One region of the Aminobacter sp. Piv2-1 genome, then DNA from elsewhere that is predicted to be linked to it. Evidence: predicted binding sites of a transcription regulator. Region 1 holds the regulator's gene; each other region holds the start of a gene.
What was found. Region 1 encodes HrcA, which represses chaperone genes, less so after heat shock. Its sites were predicted from a motif close to GTTAGCACTCNCNNNNNGNGAGTGCTAAC; they were not measured.

Region 1 (4,777 bases):
TGATCGCCGGCTCAATGACACAAATGCCGTTTCCAGGAAATGTCGCGTCGCTTGGGCCAGCGATCACATTTTGCAGGAATCGCCGTTTCGGTCATCGACATGTCACGCTTGCTCGTGTACGCGCACGGTCCCGCCGCGGCCCGACCTTTCGAGCGCCGCCGACCATACGCAGCAAAATTCAGGATATTCAGATGCGACCGGCTTACGGCGGCATAGACTTCGGCACTTCCAATTCCACCGTCGGCGTCATCGAGAACGGTCGGCCGCGCCTCGTCGCGCTCGAGGGCGAGAGCGTCACCCTGCCGTCGGCCATCTTCTTCAATTTCGAGGACGACAACACCGCCATGGGCCGCCGGGCCATCGGCGAGTACACCGACGGCGCCGAGGGCCGCCTGATGCGCGCACTGAAGAGCGTGCTCGGCTCGTCCCTGGTGCACGAGAAGACCCGCATCAAGGCGCGCCAGATCGCCTTCACCGACATCATCGGCATGTTCGTCGGCCACCTCAAGGACAAGCTCGAAGGCCATGTCGGCGAAGCGGTCGAGAACGTCGTGCTCGGCCGCCCCGTCCAGTTCGTCGACGAGGATGCCGAGGCCGACGCCGCGGCCCAGGGCGAGCTCGAAAAGGCCGCCCGCAAGCAGGGCTTCAAGCACATCGACTTCCAGTTCGAGCCGATCGCGGCCGCCCTCGACTACGAGCGCACCGTCACCGGCGAGGAACTGGCGCTGATCGTCGACATGGGCGGCGGCACCTCCGACTTCTCCATCGTCCGCGTCTCGCCCGAGCGCGCGGCCGCCCCTGACCGCAAGGCCGACATCCTCGCCAACCGCGGCGTCCACATCGGCGGTACCGATTTCGACCGCCTGCTCTCGATCGCCCATGTCATGCCCGAGCTCGGCTACCTGTCGCCGACCAAGGACGGCAAGCGCAACCTGCCGGCCGGCTACTTCATCGACCTGGCAACGTGGCAGCGCATCAACCTGCTCTACACGCCCAAGGCCAAGCTCGACCTGCGCCAGATCCGCTTCGAGGCGGCCAGGCCCGACCTCGTCGACCGCATGATCGAGGTGGTCGAGCAGCGTTTCGGCCACGCGCTCGCCACCCGGGTCGAAAAGGCCAAGATCGAACTCACCGACGCCGACCGCGCCACCGTCGGGGTCGATCTGCCGGGTGCTCACTTCTCCGCTTCCTTCACCCGCGGGCAGCTGGAGGACACCATCCGCGCCGAGGTCGGCCGCGTCACCGCCACCGTCGCCGACACGCTGGCCGAGGCTGGCGTGCGCGCCGAGGACATCACCGCCGTCTTCCTCACCGGCGGCTCGACCGCCATCCCGCTGGCGCGCCAGAGCATCCTCGAGTTGGTCCCCGGCGCCAAGGTCGTCCAGGGTGATGCCTTCGGCTCCGTCGGGATGGGGCTCGCGCTCGATGCCCAGCGCAAGTTCGGCTGACTGGGCTCGCGTAGAAGCTTGATCTTGCGCCGGGTTGTGGTCCGGCGCTTCGTGAAGTGAAGCTTGGGCCGCTATGAAAGGTCGGCGTCGAGACGCCGTTCGAGTTCCACCAGGTCCTGCGGCAGCGGCAGGCCTTGCGCGCGCAGCTCGGCGAGCTTCTCGCGGATCTGCTCCTGCAGTTCGTGGGCGTCCTCGGGCTGGTTGACCATCTCCTGAAACAGGACCGCGATCTGGGCCTTGATCTGTTCGAGCGCCATCTGGGTCTCCCCTGGCTGTGCGGCTATCTCAGCATGCGCGAAATAAGCTGCGCCGTATAGTCCACCATCGGCACGATTCGCGCATAGTTGAGCCGGGTCGGGCCGATGACGCCGAGCGCGCCGACGACGCGGGCGTCCTTGTCGCGGTAGGGCGCCACCACCAGCGACGAGCCCGAAAGCGAGAACAGCCGGTTCTCGGAGCCGATGAAGATGCGCACGCCCGAACCTTCCTCGGCGAGGTCGAGCAGCTGGATCAGCCCGTCCTGGGTCTCCATGTCCTCGAACAGGTGCTTGAGCAGCTCGATGTCGGCCTGGGCGGTGACGTTTTCGAGCAGGTTGGCGCGGCCGCGCACGATGAGGCGGGCCGGCAGGCCGCTGTCGGCCCCGGCCCAGACGGCGAGGCCCTTCTCGACCAGCTGCTGCGACAGCGTGTCGAGCGCCGCCTTGGTCTCGTCCTTGAGGCGGGCGATCTCGGTGCGCGCCTCGGCCAGCGTGCGGCCGCGGATATGGGCATTGAGGAAGTTGGTGGCCTCCTGGAGCTGGGACAGCGTGACGCCCAGCGGCAGCTCGACGACACGGTTCTCGACGTCGCCGTTCTGCGACACCAGCACCACGAGCGCCCGCGACGGCTCCAGCTGGATGAACTCGATGTGCTTGAGCGGCACCTCGTTCTTGGTGGCGAGCACGAGGCCCGCGCCGCGCGACAGGCCCGACAGCATCTGGCTCGCCTCGGTCAGCATGTGCTCGAGCGAGGCGCCGTCGCCCGAGGCCTTGACCTGGGCGTCGATGGTGCGGCGTTCCTCGTCGGAGAGGTCGCCCAGTTCCATGAAGGCGTCGACGAAGAACCTGAGGCCCTTCTGCGTCGGCAGGCGGCCGGCGGAGATGTGCGGCGCATAGACGAGGCCGAGATGTTCGAGGTCGCTCATGACGTTGCGCACGGTGGCCGGCGACAGCGACGAGGGCAGCATGCGCGACAGGTTGCGAGAGCCCATCGGCTCGCCGTCGCGCAGGTAGGATTCGACGATGCGCCGGAAGATGTCGCGCGAGCGCATGTCGAGGGACTGCAGGCTGGGGTCGGTAACCGCTTTGGTCATCTTCTTCTTGGTCTCCGCCTCGAATGATATAGACAGCGCCGGCCCGAACACAACCGTTGCCCGGCTTGCCTGTTTTCCTTTGCGCTCCTGTGGGCATGGGGCTACAAGCCGGCGACATCTGCCAAATTCCTGAGAAAGAACCCGCATGCGCCCCTCCAAACGCCAGTTCGACGAAATGCGCGCCATCTCCTTCGAGCGCAACGTGTCCAAGCACGCCGAAGGCTCGTGCCTGGTCAAGTTCGGCGACACGCATGTGCTGTGCACGGCGAGCCTCGAGGAAAAGGTGCCCGGCTGGATGCGCAATTCCGGCAAGGGCTGGGTGACGGCCGAATACGGCATGCTGCCGCGTTCGACCGGCGAGCGCATGCGCCGCGAGGCATCGGCCGGCAAGCAGGGCGGCCGCACGCTGGAGATCCAGCGGCTGATCGGTCGCTCCTTGCGCGCCGTGGTCGACATGCAGGCCCTGGGCGAGCGCCAGATCACCGTCGACTGCGACGTGATCCAGGCCGATGGCGGCACCCGCACGGCGTCGATCACCGGCGCCTGGATTGCCCTTCACGATTGCCTGCGCTGGATGGAAGCGCGCCAGATGGTCAGCGTCGACAAGGTGCTGAAGGACCATGTCGCGGCGATTTCCTGCGGCATCCATGACGGCCAGGCGGTGATCGACCTCGACTATCCCGAGGATTCCGCAGCCGGCACCGACGCCAACTTCGTCATGACCGGCAAGGGCGGCATCGTCGAGATCCAGGGCACCGCCGAGGGCGTGCCGTTCTCGGAAGAAGAATTCCTGCAACTGATGGGCCTCGCCCGCAAGGGCATCTCGCGGCTGGTCAGCCTGCAGCAGATGGCGGTGGCGTAAGCAACGAAGGCGATGACGTCGCACGTGGACACCCCCCTCTGGCCTGCCGGCCATCTCCCCCGCAAGGGGGGAGATCGGCAGCTCGACTGCGGGCGATCCTCTTGCGATTTCGACGTTGAGGCGGTGCGGCTGCCACAGCCAATCTCCCCCCTTGCGGGGGAGATGGCCGGCAGGCCAGAGGGGGGTGTCTAGGTGCAACCCTCCGCCATCCTCGAATCCGCCCTCTACGTCGCCGACCTCGACGCCGCGGAGAAATTCTACGGCGAGGTGATGGGGCTCGAGCGGATCGCCAGGGTGGAAGGCCGGCACGTGTTCTTCCGCTGCGGCCAGGGCGTGCTGCTGCTGTTCAACGCCGATGCCACCCGCCAGCCGCCCAGGCCGGACGCCAGGCTGCCGGTGCCGCCGCACGGCACGACCGGTCACGGGCATCTGTGCTTTGCCGGCACGGCTGAAGAGATCGAAGACTGGAAGCAGCGGCTCGAAGGCGCAGGCATCGCCATCGAAGCCGATTTCGAGTGGCCGAACGGCGGCCGCTCCATCTATTTCCGCGATCCCGACGGCAATTCGCTGGAGATCGCCGAACCGAGAATCTGGGGACTTTGATGCGTGAACTCGCCGACAGGAAGATCGTCATCGCCAGCCACAACGCCGGCAAGCTGCGCGAGTTCGCCGACCTGATGGCGCCGTTCGGCTTCGAGGCCAAGTCGGCCAGGGAGTACGGCCTGCCCGAGCCCGACGAGACCGGCACGACCTTCGAGCAGAACGCCTACATCAAGGCGCATGCCGCGGCCGAGAAGACCGGCCTGCCGGCGCTGTCCGACGATTCCGGCCTGGTGGTCGACGCGCTCGACGGCGCGCCCGGCGTCTACACCGCCAACTGGGCCGAGAAGGAAGACGGCAGCCGCGACTTCGGCATGGCCATGCGGCGCACCGAGGATGCCATGCAGGAGCGCGGCGCCACCGCACCGGACCAGCGCAGCGGTCGCTTCGTCGCCGTCATCTGCCTCGCCTGGCCCGACGGCCACGCCGAATATTTCCGCGGCGAGGCCGAGGGTACGCTGGTCTGGCCGCCGCGCGGCGAAATGGGTTTTGGCTACGACCCGGTGTTCCTGCCCG
Region 2 (4,777 bases), on a different contig from region 1:
GCCGGGACCATATCGCGTCAATGCCCTGTTGAAAACCAAAAGGGTGTTTACGCCCGCGCGCCGGGGACTGCGGTTCCACCGGTAGTCGGCGAGAACTGGCCTTCAGCTTCACCCGATCATGGACGTTTCCGATGCCGCCGACACCTGCTGCGCCGCCAGATACATCAGCGCCGACGCGGCGGTGCGCCGGTTCCAGCCGGCGGACACGGCCATGTCCAGCAGGCCCGTCAGCAGCGGCTTCAATGCGCTGCGGCATTCTGTTTCGTAGGCGAGGAATTCGCTCGGTGAATGCGTCGGCGCGGGGATCGATCCGGTGTCGGTCATCGCGTTCATGATGGCCTTCCATTCTTTATGCGGTCGGAGGGTGCCCGCTCCCGATACCGGGAGCGAGCGCTTTGCCTGATGCGTCAGAAGTCCATGCCGGCGCCGGGGGGTATGGCGGGGGCGGCTTCCTTCTTCGGCTTCTCGGCCACCATTGCCTCGGTGGTCACCAGAAGGCCGGCGACCGAAGCGGCGTCCTGCAGCGCGGTGCGCACGACCTTGGCCGGATCGATCACGCCCTGCCTGTAGAGATCGCCATATTCGCCCGTCTGGGCATTCCAACCCCAGGCGAAGTCGGTCTTCTCCCGCAGCTTGCCGACGACGATCGAGCCTTCCGCGCCGGCGTTCTCGGCGATCTGGCGGGCAGGCGCCTCTATGGCGCGGCGCACGATGTCGATGCCGTATTTCTGGTCTGCATTGTCGGCCGCCAACGTGTCGAGCGCCTTAACGGTCCTGAGCAGGGCCACGCCGCCTCCGGGCAGGATGCCTTCTTCGACCGCCGCACGGGTGGCGTGCAGCGCGTCGTCGACGCGGTCCTTCTTCTCCTTGACCTCGACTTCCGTAGCGCCGCCGACTCGGATCACCGCGACGCCGCCGGCGAGCTTGGCCAGTCGCTCCTGGAGTTTCTCACGGTCGTAGTCGGAGGTGGTCTCCTCGATCTGGGCTTTGATCTGCGTGACGCGACCCTGGATTTCTTCCTTGCGGCCGGCTCCGTCGACGATGGTGGTGTTCTCTTTCTCGATCACCACCTTCTTGGCGCGGCCGAGCATCTGCAGTGTGACGTTCTCCAGCTTGATGCCGAGATCCTCGCTGATCGCCGTGCCGCCGGTGAGGATGGCGATGTCCTCCAGCATGGCCTTGCGGCGATCGCCGAAGCCCGGCGCTTTGACGGCCGCGACCTTGAGGCCGCCGCGCAGCTTGTTAACGACCAGCGTGGCGAGCGCCTCGCCCTCGACGTCCTCGGCAATGATCAGCAGCGGCTTGCCGGACTGCACCACGGCTTCGAGGACGGGAAGCATGGCCTGGAGATTGCCGAGCTTCTTTTCATGGATGAGCACATAGGGCTCCTCCAGTTCGACCCGCATCTTGTCCTGGTTGGTGATGAAGTACGGGCTGAGATAGCCGCGGTCGAACTGCATGCCTTCGACGACTTCCAGCTCGGTCTCGGCGGTCTTGGCTTCCTCGACCGTGATGACGCCCTCGTTGCCGACCTTCTGCATCGCCTCGGCAAGGAAACGCCCGATCTCGGCGTCGCCGTTTGCCGAGATGGTGCCGACCTGGGCGATCTCGTCGTTCTTCGTGATCTTGCGGGCATTGGCCTTCAGCTCGGCCACCACGGCGTCGACCGCCTTGTCGATGCCGCGCTTCAGGTCCATCGGATTCATGCCGGAGGCGACGGCCTTGGCGCCTTCCCTGACAATGGCCTGGGCGAGCACGGTCGCTGTGGTGGTGCCGTCGCCGGCCAGATCGTTGGTCTTCGAAGCCACTTCGCGCACCATCTGCGCGCCCATGTTCTCGAACTTGTCCTCCAGTTCGATTTCCTTCGCGACCGTCACGCCGTCCTTGGTGATGCGCGGCGCACCGAACGACTTGTCGATGACGACGTTGCGACCCTTGGGGCCGAGCGTCACCTTCACGGCATTGGCGAGAATATCGACGCCGCGCAGCATGCGCTCGCGCGCGTCGGAATGGAACTTCACTTCCTTGGCAGCCATTGGATCACTCCTTCGATAGGCAGCTTTCGTTGACTGGTTGATGTTGAAAGAAGCCGTCAGGCGGCCTTCTTCAGCGTGGCCGTCTCACCGATCACGCCCATCACGTCGCTTTCCTTCATGATGAGCAGGTCCTCACCGTTCAGCTTGATCTCGGTGCCGGACCACTTGCCGAACAGGATGCGGTCTCCGGCCTTGACGTCGAGTTCGACGAGCTTGCCGCTGTCGTCGCGCGCGCCGGGACCGACGGCGATGACCTCGCCCTCCTGCGGCTTTTCTTTGGCGGTGTCGGGAATGATGATGCCGCCGGCCGTTTTTTCATCGGCTTCGATGCGGCGGACCAGGATACGGTCGTGCAATGGACGGAACGTCATATCGTTCTCCTTCAGGACAAACAGATTGTTGAAGTTCCTCCACACCGGACCAGCAATATTGGACCGGTGCGGGGCTCGCGCGACCCTTTCGGCATCGCGCGCATATCGAGCTAGTTTTACGAATTTCCGGTTTCAAGAGGCTTCGCAAAAATTTTTGTCACTCGCACCGATCAAGTGCTAGTGCCATGAAAACACGCGGCTAATCGGAGTGCGGCAGCGCGTTTCCCGCTTGAATTTTCCGGCCGGTCGAACAAAATTATCGCAAGCTTCGCCATAGGTGAGGCTGTGAAGTCGAAACCTGTGCAAAGGAGCTTTTTGGAAAGACGGAGGATCAAGATGGACCGACAGAATCCCACACCGATTATTCCCTCTCTCGTTCCCGAAACATCCGACCTTGCGCTTGACCGGCTGCTGTCGCCGGCCAGGCATTTCAGGCATCCCGACGACGTCCTGAACGACGATGCGCTCGACATCCACTCGACATCCAGGAGAAGCGGGCGATCCTGTCGTCCTGGGCCTCCGATGCCTGCGCCGTCGAATCCGTCCCGGCGCTGCGTCGGCCGCCGGGGGCCGAGCAGCCGGTCTCCTTCGACCAGATCATGGACGCGCTATGCCGGCTCGACAGGGCGGCTGCGCCACCACGTTCGACAGGTGATCGACGGCACACTTCCGATCATCTGGATGCATGAAGGCCTGAGGCAGAGGAGACGCAAATGGTCACTGCGGTCAGCAGGGGATTCCGCCTGCAGATGGAAGGCTACGGCCTCACCACGGCCGAGATCCACTACCATCTTCCCGACCATCCGAGCCTGCTTCAGCTCTATGTCTGGCAGGAATACGATCTGGCGCCCCACTTTCCGGAACTGAAAGGCTTCCTCGGCTACTGGGAGCGCGAACTGGAGGGCGCGCTGCACTCGGTACGCGTCGCCCACCATCGCCTCATCGAACCCTCGGAATGGCGGGCCGTCGACGGTGTCATTGCCATCCACTGAGGCTCATCTCGGGCCGCAGGCCATTGATCACCCGTAGCGGGCGCGACTTACGAGGAGGCCGTACTTCCGACGACACCAGTCCGGCCCGCTTGGCTGCCTTGAGGAACGCCTTGCGCGCGTCGCGCGCGCTGCGCCAGCCATCCAGCGCATCGCGGCAGGCGCGTGCGGCAGCACGCCAGCTCCGTCCGCGCGCCCATTCCGGCCACTGCTGGTCCAGGCACTCCAGCGCCTCGAAGCTGCTGGCGACATTGCGCGAAGCGGTGGGGAATTCGAGGGTTACAGGTTCGGGAAACCGAACGTCGTTCATCACTTCCTCCGTTTTTGACGTCTTTTGCGAGCAAGCAATCAGATGGCGTCGGCGACGCGCATCTATGGTTGAGATGGGTGCGGCGCGCGGAACATCAAGACCGTGAGCCTTCATGCCGGCACCGGAACGCTCAATCGTCCTCATCGGCGTCCAGCAGCTCGATCAGTTCCGCGACGCGCGTGCCAGGCAGCGGCCGTCCTTCGCCCATCAGCGCTTCGTCCTCGTTGAGCCATGCCCAGGCCTCACGCAGTTCCGCGAAGGAAGCGCCGGTGGACAGGATGTCGGCGACGAGCGTTTCGTCGGTCGGCCCAAGGACCGATACGATCTCTTCCCGCGTCAAGGGCATGGTCGCTCTCCTGCGTATTGATATGGAAGGCGCCGGCCGGAAGACGAATCCCGCCGACGACGGCAAGACAATGCGCATCGGCGAAGGACGTTCCGCGATCGACCTCTTGACGCGCGGAAAGCGAATTCCCAGATCGAATCCGCCGGCGCCTTCCGGGGTCGGCAAGGTCAAGGAGCGCTCATCCTTGGCGCTCCTCGTACCCATGTTGCTCAGCAATGGAGGATATGGCTATGAGAACCGCATTCGACTTTTCCCCGCTCTACCGGTCGAGCATCGGATTCGATCGCGTTTTCGACCTGCTCGAGAATGCGAGCCGGACGCCGAGCGTCGACAACTGGCCGCCCTATGACATCGCCAGAACCGGCGAGGACGCCTACCGCATCACCATGGCGGTGGCGGGCTTCGGTCAGGACGAACTGAGTATCGTGCACGAGCCCAACATGCTTGTCGTCTCCGGCGAGAGAACGGCGGAAGACAACGGCGACTACCTGCATCGCGGGATCGCCGGGCGGCCGTTCGAGCGCCGCTTCGAGCTCGCCGACCATGTGAAGGTGACCGGAGCCAGCCTCGTCAACGGCCTGCTGACGATCGATCTCCAGCGCGAGATTCCCGAGGAGATGAAGCCGCGCAAGATCGAGATCGGTAGCGGCAATGCCGGTTCCCGCATCGAGGCCAGGACCGTCAAGGCCGTAGATAAGCGGGCCGAGAAGCAGGCCGCCTGAGGC
Region 3 (4,777 bases), on a different contig from region 1:
GTTGAGGCACCGGCAAAACGTGATCGCCAGATGCGCGAAGTCGCGGCAGACACCTACGCGTTCATTGAAGGTCTCGAAAGCCGTGCGTGTGGATCGCGCCTGCATGTAGTCAAAGCGTATATGATTGTGGACGAAGTCACAGATCGCCTGCACGCGACCCCAGCCGGGCCGGATCGTGCCGAACAGGTCCCACGCAATCTGGCTGACGCGGTCAGTCTCGCAGTAGCGGCTTCCCATGAGGTAGACGAGACAATCGTCCGGCAGCTCCGGGACCGCGAGTTCGCGTGCGTCAGGCAGGACCCGGTCCAATTGTCCGTCGTCCCAGATGGTTGCATCGCCCCACATGGTCAGGTCGCCGGCAGGCGCGACGAGCCTCCGGCAGCGGTTGCCAAACAGATCGCGGTAGGTCGATATGGGCACATCGGGAGTGGTGAAGGTCGTCTCCGGCACCCTTATGTCGGCCGCACGGTCTTCGTGGACCGACAGCAGACACACCAGGGCGGTCGGCTGCTGACAGGTCAACTTGATCTCGTAGCCGTAACGGATCAGCATTGACTTGTGCCTCTACCGGAAATCGGCAGCAGTCAGCGTATAGGTAGTACGGCGGCGATGGGAATAGGCCTTGCGCGCGACATCGTGGATCGAACTGCGCGTCGTATCGAAAGCCGTCAGGGAGTCGGCTTCGGACAGTTGCGTCTTGCCGGGTTTTGCCAGCGCTGCGGTCTCGACAAAGAATGGCACCTCGAACATGCCATCATGTCCGATGAAGCGAACGGCGTTGCGCACTTTGTCGAAGCTGCGGCTCGGATTGGGAAATTCGAGCGTCACCTTCGGCATTCCTCTGCCGTATGCTGTGCGGTGCGGATGCCTGCCCACGGGCTGCCTCCATTTCGGCGGTGCGCCTCGTTGCGGCGATTGAGCGACAGCATGCTGTCGGTGGCAGATCGTTGAGTTAATCCGATCATGGTGCTGCCGTCGATGCGGGCCGGAACCCCGGTGAAGACATGGTAGACCGTCCAGGAGCGGTCCGCCTCGACACGGCGGCCATAGTGAGGATCGGGGGAGTCATGGCCGTGCGCACCGCCCTCGTTTTCCCATCTGTCGATGGCGGAGCCCGCGAGATTGTGTGTCAGTTCCGGGTGGTCGTTGGGAGCGTTCATGTGTCGTGTCCTCTCTTCGTTGGGCACGTCAACTCCGAGCGCGCCGGCATAGAGCACCGCGCCGGCTGCGTCAGTAATCGTCATGGCGTCGGGTCGTTGCGGCATGTTGAGCGTTTGCGAGAGAAGTCGCGCGACCGCTATTGCGTCGTCGAGATTGGCTGCCTCCGCAGTCTCGTGACCGAGAACGGCGTGCGCGTCGTCCGTGTCCCTAGTGCGGTAGAATTCGATCACGATTTGCATCGCTATCCTTTCGGCCAGCACGAACTCAGGGATTGCCCTTGCCACGAGGTCCATTGGCGTTCGCGGCAACCTTGATCTGATTGCCGAAGCTGTTTCCAGGCTTTGATGGGGCCTTCTCCTGCTTCGGCTTCCTGATCTCGCGGTTGCTTCGTTTCTGGCCTTTAGCCATGTCCAAACGTCCTTTCGATGAGCGTGGCGCCGCTGCCGGATTGCGATATGTCGACCGGCTCGAGGCTGTCTTCAGTCGTCACGCGTTCATAACGCTCGTCGTCGTTGCTTATCCGGTACTGCAGTGAATCTCCCCGCGGCGGCAGCGTGCCGGTGATGCGGTAGATGTCACCGGCAAGAGCGAGTCTCGGGAAACCGCCCTTTAGCTTGACGGACTGCCCGACCGCGAAAAGATGCGTCGGGACCTCACGCCGGAACTGGCGGGCGGTGCGTTGAATGAAGCTTGTAGAAGTCATGACGGTTGGTGGTCCTTTTCGAGTGCGGCGTCGAGATCGGCAGGATCGATCGGCGCCATCTGATGTGTATGGCCATCAATGCCGATGGCCGGCAGGTGAATAAAGGCGCCTACACGTCTCCAGGCGAGGCGGGAGGATACCTCCAGCAGTTCCTCATCCTGGTCAACGCGATAGTCGCCGGCAGGCTGCGCGGCGTCGAAGCCAGGCAGCATGAAGGGTGCGGTGAACCGGACGACGGTTTGCGTAGTGCGCGTTGTCATGGGTCGATTCCTCCGCAGAAGAGCGCTCACGCGCCTCCCGCATCATCCCATTCGAACCGGAACGAACTTCCGTGCTGCCAGTACATCCGTGGTCAGCGGCGGGGTTCATTCCAATGTTCGAACAGAGCGATATGTGCGCCGGAACGGCGCTTGATGCATTCGCTATCGAGAATTCGGTGGTGAATGGCGGGTCGTAGTCTCTGACACCGCGAAGCCAAATCGGCCAAATCAACGAGATTCATATATGGGCGAAGATCGTATTTTATGCAAGGCGATCTGCATTTTTATTTATTTCCTCGCGTTGTGATAAATACACGGCGGAAAAATATTTCTGAACGCGGGAGATTTTGTTTTTCCGTTCGAATGTGTTCAAGACTCCGATTGTTAAATTATTTCCAAGCGTAAGAAATAATTCTGGCACTCCTATCATTCGAGTGCCAGAGTCGCTATGTATCTGAAGTGGTCGCCCTAAGCGCCGGCCCCAGAAAGAACCCCATGAAATTCCGGCCCCTCCATGACCGCGTCGTCATTCGACGTGCGGAAGGCGAACTCAAGTCCAAAGGCGGGATCATCATTCCCGACACCGCGAAGGAGAAGCCACAGGAAGGCGAGGTGACCGCCGTCGGACCCGGTTCCCGCGACGAAGGCGGCAAGGTGGTTCCTCTCGACGTCAAGGCCGGCGACCTCATCCTTTTCGGCAAGTGGTCCGGGACCGAGGTCAGGATCGACGGCGAAGACCTCCTTATCATGAAGGAGAGCGACATCCTGGGCATTGTCGAGAAGACTGGTACTGCCGCCAAGTAGGCTGCCTGATCTTCGATCCCGCATCTCAAGACCGAACTGGACGAACACCATGTCTGCCAAAGAAATCAAATTCGCCGGCGACGCTCGCGACCGCATGTTGCGCGGTGTCGAGTTGCTCAACAACGCCGTCAAGGTGACGCTCGGCCCCAAGGGCCGCAACGTCGTCATCGACAAGGCTTATGGCGCGCCGCGCATCACCAAGGACGGCGTCACCGTCGCCAAGGAGATCGAGCTTGCCGACAAGTTCGAGAACATGGGCGCTCAGATGGTGCGCGAGGTCGCTTCGAAGACCAACGATCTCGCCGGCGACGGCACCACGACCGCCACGGTGCTCGCCGCTTCCATCCTGCGCGAGGGCGCCAAGCTGGTGGCCGCCGGCATGAACCCGATGGACCTGAAACGCGGTATCGATATCGGCGTCGCAGCCGTCGTCAAGGAAATCCAGGCACGATCGAAGAAGGTCAAGTCCTCGGGCGAGATCGCCCAGGTCGGCACGATTGCCGCCAATGGCGACGTCGCCATCGGCGACATGATCGCCAAGGCGATGGACAAAGTCGGCAACGAGGGTGTCATCACGGTCGAGGAAGCCAAAACCGCCGACACTGAGCTCGACGTGGTCGAGGGCATGCAGTTCGACCGCGGTTATCTTTCGCCCTACTTCGTCACCAATGCCGAGAAGATGCGTGCCGAACTGGAGGACCCCTACATCCTCATCCACGAGAAGAAGCTCGGCAATCTGCAGGCGTTGCTGCCGATCCTCGAGGCGGTGGTGCAGAGCGGCAAGCCCCTGCTCATCATTTCTGAGGACGTCGAGGGTGAGGCGCTTGCCACACTCGTCGTCAACAAATTGCGGGGCGGCCTAAAGGTTGCCGCCGTTAAGGCCCCCGGCTTCGGCGACCGCCGCAAGGCCATGCTTGAGGACATCGCGGTGCTGACCGCCGGCCAGATGATCTCCGAGGATCTAGGCATCAAGCTGGAGAATGTCACGCTCGACATGCTCGGCCGCGCCAAGCGCGTGGTGATCGAGAAGGACACGACCACGGTGATCGATGGCTCCGGCGACAAGGCCGGCATCGCGGCACGCATCGCCCAGATCAAGGTGCAGATCGAGGAGACGACCTCCGATTACGACAAGGAGAAGCTGCAGGAGCGGCTGGCCAAGCTCGCCGGCGGCGTCGCTGTGATCCGCGTCGGCGGCGCCACCGAGACCGAGGTCAAGGAAAAGAAGGACCGCATCGACGATGCGCTGAACGCCACCCGTGCTGCTGTCGAGGAAGGCATCGTACCCGGCGGCGGTGTCGCGCTGCTGCGCGCGAGAGCAGTGCTCGCCTCTCTTAAGGGTGCCAATGACGATGTGACCGCCGGCATCTCCATCGTGCTGAGAGCCCTCGAAGCTCCGATCCGTCAGATTGCCGAGAACGCCGGCGTCGAGGGCTCGATCGTCGTCGGCAAGCTCACAGACAGCAGGGACCGCAACCAGGGCTTCGACGCCCAGACCGAAACCTATGTCGACATGATCAAAGCAGGCATCGTCGATCCCGCAAAGGTCGTCAGAACCGCACTTCAGGACGCCGGCTCGATCGCGGCGCTGCTGATCACCGCAGAGGCAATGATTGCCGACGCGCCTGCGAAGGATTCCGCGCCAGCGGCCGGCAACGGCGGCATGGGTGGAATGGGATACTGAGAACAGTGCCTGAACCGTTCGGCCGGCGCGGCCGGACAAAGCAATTCGTACTCCAACCTGGAAGGACAATCTCCATGGCCGTACAGAGCACCACGAAACCATCTCTCTCCCGTCGGTGGGAAGACTACCAGCCTTCGAAGACCCTTCTGGTCTGGGCATGCATCG
Region 4 (4,777 bases), on a different contig from region 1:
ATCTGCTGCTTGATCTGGGCGACGCGGCCCTGGATCTCGGCCTTCTTGCCGGCGCCGTCGACGATGGTGGTGTTCTCCTTGGAGATCGACACCTTCTTGGCGCGGCCGAGCATGTTGAGGCCGACGTTCTCGAGCTTGATGCCGAGGTCTTCGGAGATGACCTGGCCACCGGTCAGGATGGCGATGTCTTCCAGCATGGCCTTGCGGCGATCGCCGAAGCCCGGAGCCTTGACGGCAGCGATCTTCAGGCCGCCACGCAGCTTGTTGACGACGAGCGTGGCCAGGGCCTCGCCTTCGACGTCTTCCGAGATGATGAGCAGCGGCTTCGAGGTCTGCACGACGGCCTCGAGGACCGGCAGCATGGCCTGGAGGTTCGACAGCTTCTTCTCGTGGAGCAGGATGTAGGCGTCCTCGAGGTCAGCAACCATCTTGTCGGGGTTGGTAACGAAGTAGGGCGACAGGTAGCCGCGGTCGAACTGCATGCCTTCGACGACTTCGAGTTCGGTCTCGGCGGTCTTGGCTTCCTCGACGGTGATGACGCCTTCGTTGCCGACCTTCTGCATGGCCTCGGCGATCATCTCGCCGATGGCCTTTTCGCCGTTGGCCGAAATGGTGCCGACCTGGGCGACTTCTTCCGAGGTCTTGATCTTCTTGGCCTTCTTGACGAGGTCGGTGACGACTTCGGCGACGGCCAGGTCGATGCCGCGCTTGAGGTCCATCGGGTTCATGCCGGCTGCAACAGCCTTGGCGCCTTCCTGGACGATGGCCTGGGCGAGAACGGTGGCGGTGGTGGTGCCGTCACCGGCGATGTCGTTGGTCTTCGAAGCGACTTCGCGGACCATCTGGGCGCCCATGTTCTCGAACTTGTCGGCCAGTTCGATCTCCTTGGCGACGGTGACGCCGTCCTTGGTGATGCGCGGGGCGCCGAACGACTTGTCGATCACGACGTTGCGGCCCTTCGGGCCGAGGGTCACCTTCACCGCGTCGGCGAGGATGTTGACACCGGCAAGCATGCGCTCACGGGCGTCGCGGGAGAATTTTACTTCCTTGGCAGCCATGTTTAGCTCCTGGTTGGGTTCCCTTTGGCAAGGGCCCGAATTTCAGATTGGATGGGTCGGCTGGATCAGCCGATGATGCCCATGATGTCGGATTCCTTCATGATCAGAAGGTCTTCGCCATTGAGCTTCACTTCGGTGCCGGACCACTTGCCGAACAGGACGCGGTCGCCTGCCTTGACGTCCAGCGGGACCAGCTTGCCGCTCTCGTCGCGAGCGCCCGAGCCCACGGCGATCACTTCGCCTTCCTGCGGCTTTTCCTTGGCGGTGTCGGGGATGATGATACCACCCTTGGTCTTCTCTTCGGATTCGACCCTGCGAACGACCACGCGGTCATGAAGCGGGCGGAACTTCGACTTTGCCATTTGAACTTCCTCGGTGAAAAGGTGAGAGAATGCCTCCGTCCGGCGCAACCGGACCCCGTTAGCACTCGCTATTGGTGAGTGCTAGCGTGGCGGTGAGATAGTCTTTCGCCATTTGCGAGTCAAGGGAACGGCAGTCGCGCGGCGAGATGATTCTTTGGGTATTATGCCCTGGCGGCCGCCCTTGCCGCGGCGACCGCTTTGCGGAAGTCGTCGGCCGTCATTCCGCGTTTATAGAGGGCGGTGCCGATGAGGAAGCCCGGAGTTCCCGGCAACTCAAAGGCCTTGGCCTGGGCTTCGGTGCGCGACAGGATGCCGACGAAGCTGTCTCCCCTGGTTGCGATTTCCTGCCGGGCCAGTTCCATGTCGACCCCGACTTCCTGCAGCAACTGCGCCGTGCGCTTGAACGACAGGCGCTCGCGGTTGGTCATCAGGGTGTGGAAGGCTTCGGCGTAGCGGCCCTGGCTGTTCGCGGCGAGCGTGAGGAGGGCCGCGTTGCGCGATACCTGTCCGAAGATAGGCCAGTCGCGCATGACGACGCGAATATCCGGGTCTTCGGCCATCACCTTCATCATCTCGATGTAGCTGAGCTTGCAGTACGGGCACTGATAGTCCGTGTACTCGACGATCGTGACGTCGCCCTCGGGATTGCCGAGGACGGGAATTTCGGGATCGAAGGCGACTTCTTCCACGGACGGCAACTGCCCGGCCATCAGGCGCGTGGGCAGCACCAGGCCGATCGCCGCCATGCCACCGAGTATTGCCCGTCTGTTGATGATTGGCGCCTGCATTCCTGGCTCCTGCGGCTGGCCCGCCTGCGAAAAGGATCGTGGAGGAGGATTAACGGCATCTTAATCACGTCCACAGGGGGCAACCTGTCGCACAGGGTTCACAAAACGGTGTGTCGGAGTTCAATCGGTGCTTGAAAGATAAGCATGCTTATAATATATGGCGCTCATGAAAACGGACGGCATCGAAAGATTGGGTTTCCTCATTCACGACGCGGCGCGCCTGATGCGGCGCTGCTTCGAGCAGCGCGGCAGCGAATACGGCCTGTCGGCGGCGCAGTGGCGCTTGCTTGTCAGGTTGGTCAAGGAGGAGGGGGTGGCGCAGGCTCGCCTCGCCGAACTCCTCGAGATCGAGCCGATCAGCGTGTCGCGCCTGCTGGACCGAATGGAGGAGGGCGGCTGGATCGAGCGCCGGCAGGCAACGGCCGATAGGCGGGTACGCATGATCTTCCCGACCGACAAGGCGCGCGATGCCTTTGCCAAGGTGAAGGCGGTTGCCGGCGAGGTGTACGAGCTCGCGCTGGCAGGGCTTTCCCAGGAAGAGCGACTGGCAATGGTCCACGGCCTGCGCACGGTCGTCGACAACCTGGCTGCCCACGAAGCCGGCGAAGCGAATTGCACGAGAGAGGCGAAGAAATGAACGCGGTGGCAAAAGTGAACGAGAACAGCCAGAAGACGGAACTCGAAAGCCCGGCGAGCCAGCCGCAGCCTGCGGCACCCGCGCGCCGCAATCGCGGCCGCTTCCTCGCCATGGCGGCGCTGCCCTTGGCGCTTGTCGCCGCCGGCGGGTACTACTGGGTGACCGGCGGGCGCTACCAGGAGACCGAGAACGCCAACCTGCGCCAGGCCAAGGTGAGCATTGCTTCTGAGGCCGCCGGGCGCATCGTCAAGGTCGGCGTGGCGGACAATGCGTCGGTCAAGGCCGGCGACATCCTCTTCGAGGTCGATCCGGAGCCGTACCGGATCGCGCTCGCCCAGGCCGATGCGGCCCTTGCCGCGGCACGGCTCAACGTCGAGCAGCTGCGGGCCGCCTACAGCCAGGCGACGGCGCAGGAGCGCGTCGCCGCCAGCGCGCTCGACTACGCCCAGTCACAGTTCGACCGCAGCAACGATCTCGTCCGCAAGGGAGTTAACGCCCAATCCGCGCTCGACGAGGCGCGCATGGACCTCGACAAGGCCAAGGAGCAGCACGGCGCCGCCCTCCAGGGCATCGTCAGCGCCAAGGCGGCGTTGGGCGGCAACCCGGATATTCCAACCGAACAGCACCCGACCGTGCTGTCGGCGCAGGCGGCGCGCGACAAGGCCGCGTTCAGCCTGGCGCAGACAACGGTGCGTGCGCCGGCCGACGGCACGGTCTCCCAGGCCGCCTCCTTCAAGGTCGGCCAGTTCGTCGGCACCGGCACGCCCGTGTTCAGCCTGGTCGAGACCGCCGACACCTGGGTGGAGGCGAACTTCAAGGAAACGCAGCTCACCAACATGAAGCCCGGCCAGCAGGCCGAGATCGTGCTCGACACCTATCCCGACCGGACCTTCCGCGGCACGGTCGCGGCGATCGGCGCCGGCACGGGCGCGGAGTTCTCGCTGCTGCCGGCGCAGAACGCCACCGGCAACTGGGTCAAGGTCACGCAGCGCATTCCCGTCCGCATCAAGCTCGACGACGCCGCCTCAAGGCCGGCGCTGCGCACCGGCATGAGCGCGACGGTGTCGATCGACACGGGCGAGTCGCGCGGCTTCGGTTCGATCTTCGGGCACGCCGTGGCGGCCGAATAGCGCCGAGCGCGCCGGAAACGAACGGACCCGCCTGCCGCGTCGAGCGGCTGGGCGGGAAGAATGGTAGGGTGAGGTCGCCGCATGGCGGCCCGCAGTCTTGTCGCCCAGGGCCGCTTGCATGAGCCAGACAGCCGAAAAGTCCTTCACAGAGGTGCCGCATCGCGGCCTGATCACGATCGCCATCATGCTGGCGACCGTGATGCAGGTGCTCGACACCACCATCGCCAACGTCGCCTTGCCGTCGATGGTCGGCGACCTCGGCGCCTCCCAGGACACGATCAACTGGGTGCTGACCTCCTATATCGTGGCCGCGGCCATCATCACGCCGCTGACCGGCTGGCTGGCCGACAGGTTCGGCGCCAAGCAGCTCTTCCTTGCTTCGGTGGTCGGCTTCACGATCACGTCCATGCTCTGCGGCGCTGCCTGGAACCTGGAATCGATGGTGCTGTTCCGCGTGCTGCAGGGCGTGTTCGGCGCGGCCATCGTGCCGCTCAGCCAGACCTTCCTGCTCAACATCAACCCCAGGGAACGCCACGGCCAGGCCATGGCGATGTGGGGCGCCGGCATCATGGTCGGTCCGATCATCGGCCCGACGCTGGGCGGATGGCTCACCGAGAGCTTCAACTGGCGCTGGGTGTTCTTCATCAACCTGCCGGTCGGCATCGCCGCGTTTCTCGGCCTGGCAGCCTACCTGCCGGCGGTGGCCAAACGCCTGCGCGGCTTCGACTTCTTCGGCTTTGCGATGCTGTCGCTCGGCGTCGGTGCATTGCAGCTGATGCTCGACCGCGGCGGCGAGGTCGAC

Region 2: the regulator HrcA is predicted to act here: its motif matches at 2,561-2,589, upstream of groES (co-chaperone GroES).
Region 3: the regulator HrcA is predicted to act here: its motif matches at 2,538-2,566, upstream of AmiPiv_RS00310 (co-chaperone GroES).
Region 4: the regulator HrcA is predicted to act here: its motif matches at 1,478-1,506, upstream of groES (co-chaperone GroES).

What each region holds. Positions count from the first base shown of each region.
Region 1 covers NZ_JARKMU010000002.1:90,342-95,118, forward strand. Annotated here, with positions in the region: gene AmiPiv_RS04230 (Hsp70 family protein) at 192-1,448, shown strand; gene AmiPiv_RS04235 (hypothetical protein) at 1,520-1,705, opposite strand; gene hrcA (heat-inducible transcriptional repressor HrcA) at 1,729-2,799, opposite strand; gene rph (ribonuclease PH) at 2,945-3,661, shown strand; gene AmiPiv_RS04250 (VOC family protein) at 3,854-4,264, shown strand; gene rdgB (RdgB/HAM1 family non-canonical purine NTP pyrophosphatase) at 4,264-4,777, shown strand, end outside.
Region 2 covers NZ_JARKMU010000012.1:137,028-141,804, forward strand. Annotated here, with positions in the region: gene AmiPiv_RS20665 (hypothetical protein) at 109-333, opposite strand; gene groL (chaperonin GroEL) at 408-2,036, opposite strand; gene groES (co-chaperone GroES) at 2,093-2,407, opposite strand; gene AmiPiv_RS20685 (usg protein) at 3,121-3,399, shown strand; gene AmiPiv_RS20690 (DUF982 domain-containing protein) at 3,383-3,706, opposite strand; gene AmiPiv_RS20695 (hypothetical protein) at 3,837-4,223, opposite strand; gene AmiPiv_RS20700 (Hsp20 family protein) at 4,283-4,774, shown strand.
Region 3 covers NZ_JARKMU010000001.1:51,348-56,124, forward strand. Annotated here, with positions in the region: gene AmiPiv_RS00280 (transglutaminase-like domain-containing protein) at 1-552, opposite strand, end outside; gene AmiPiv_RS00285 (DUF1488 family protein) at 565-828, opposite strand; gene AmiPiv_RS00290 (hypothetical protein) at 825-1,454, opposite strand; gene AmiPiv_RS00295 (hypothetical protein) at 1,426-1,569, opposite strand; gene AmiPiv_RS00300 (hypothetical protein) at 1,562-1,864, opposite strand; gene AmiPiv_RS00305 (hypothetical protein) at 1,861-2,124, opposite strand; gene AmiPiv_RS00310 (co-chaperone GroES) at 2,620-2,928, shown strand; gene groL (chaperonin GroEL) at 2,978-4,612, shown strand; gene AmiPiv_RS00320 (hypothetical protein) at 4,687-4,777, shown strand, end outside.
Region 4 covers NZ_JARKMU010000001.1:687,543-692,319, forward strand. Annotated here, with positions in the region: gene groL (chaperonin GroEL) at 1-1,058, opposite strand, end outside; gene groES (co-chaperone GroES) at 1,124-1,420, opposite strand; gene AmiPiv_RS03330 (DsbA family protein) at 1,582-2,208, opposite strand; gene AmiPiv_RS03335 (MarR family winged helix-turn-helix transcriptional regulator) at 2,375-2,845, shown strand; gene AmiPiv_RS03340 (HlyD family secretion protein) at 2,842-3,975, shown strand; gene AmiPiv_RS03345 (DHA2 family efflux MFS transporter permease subunit) at 4,094-4,777, shown strand, end outside.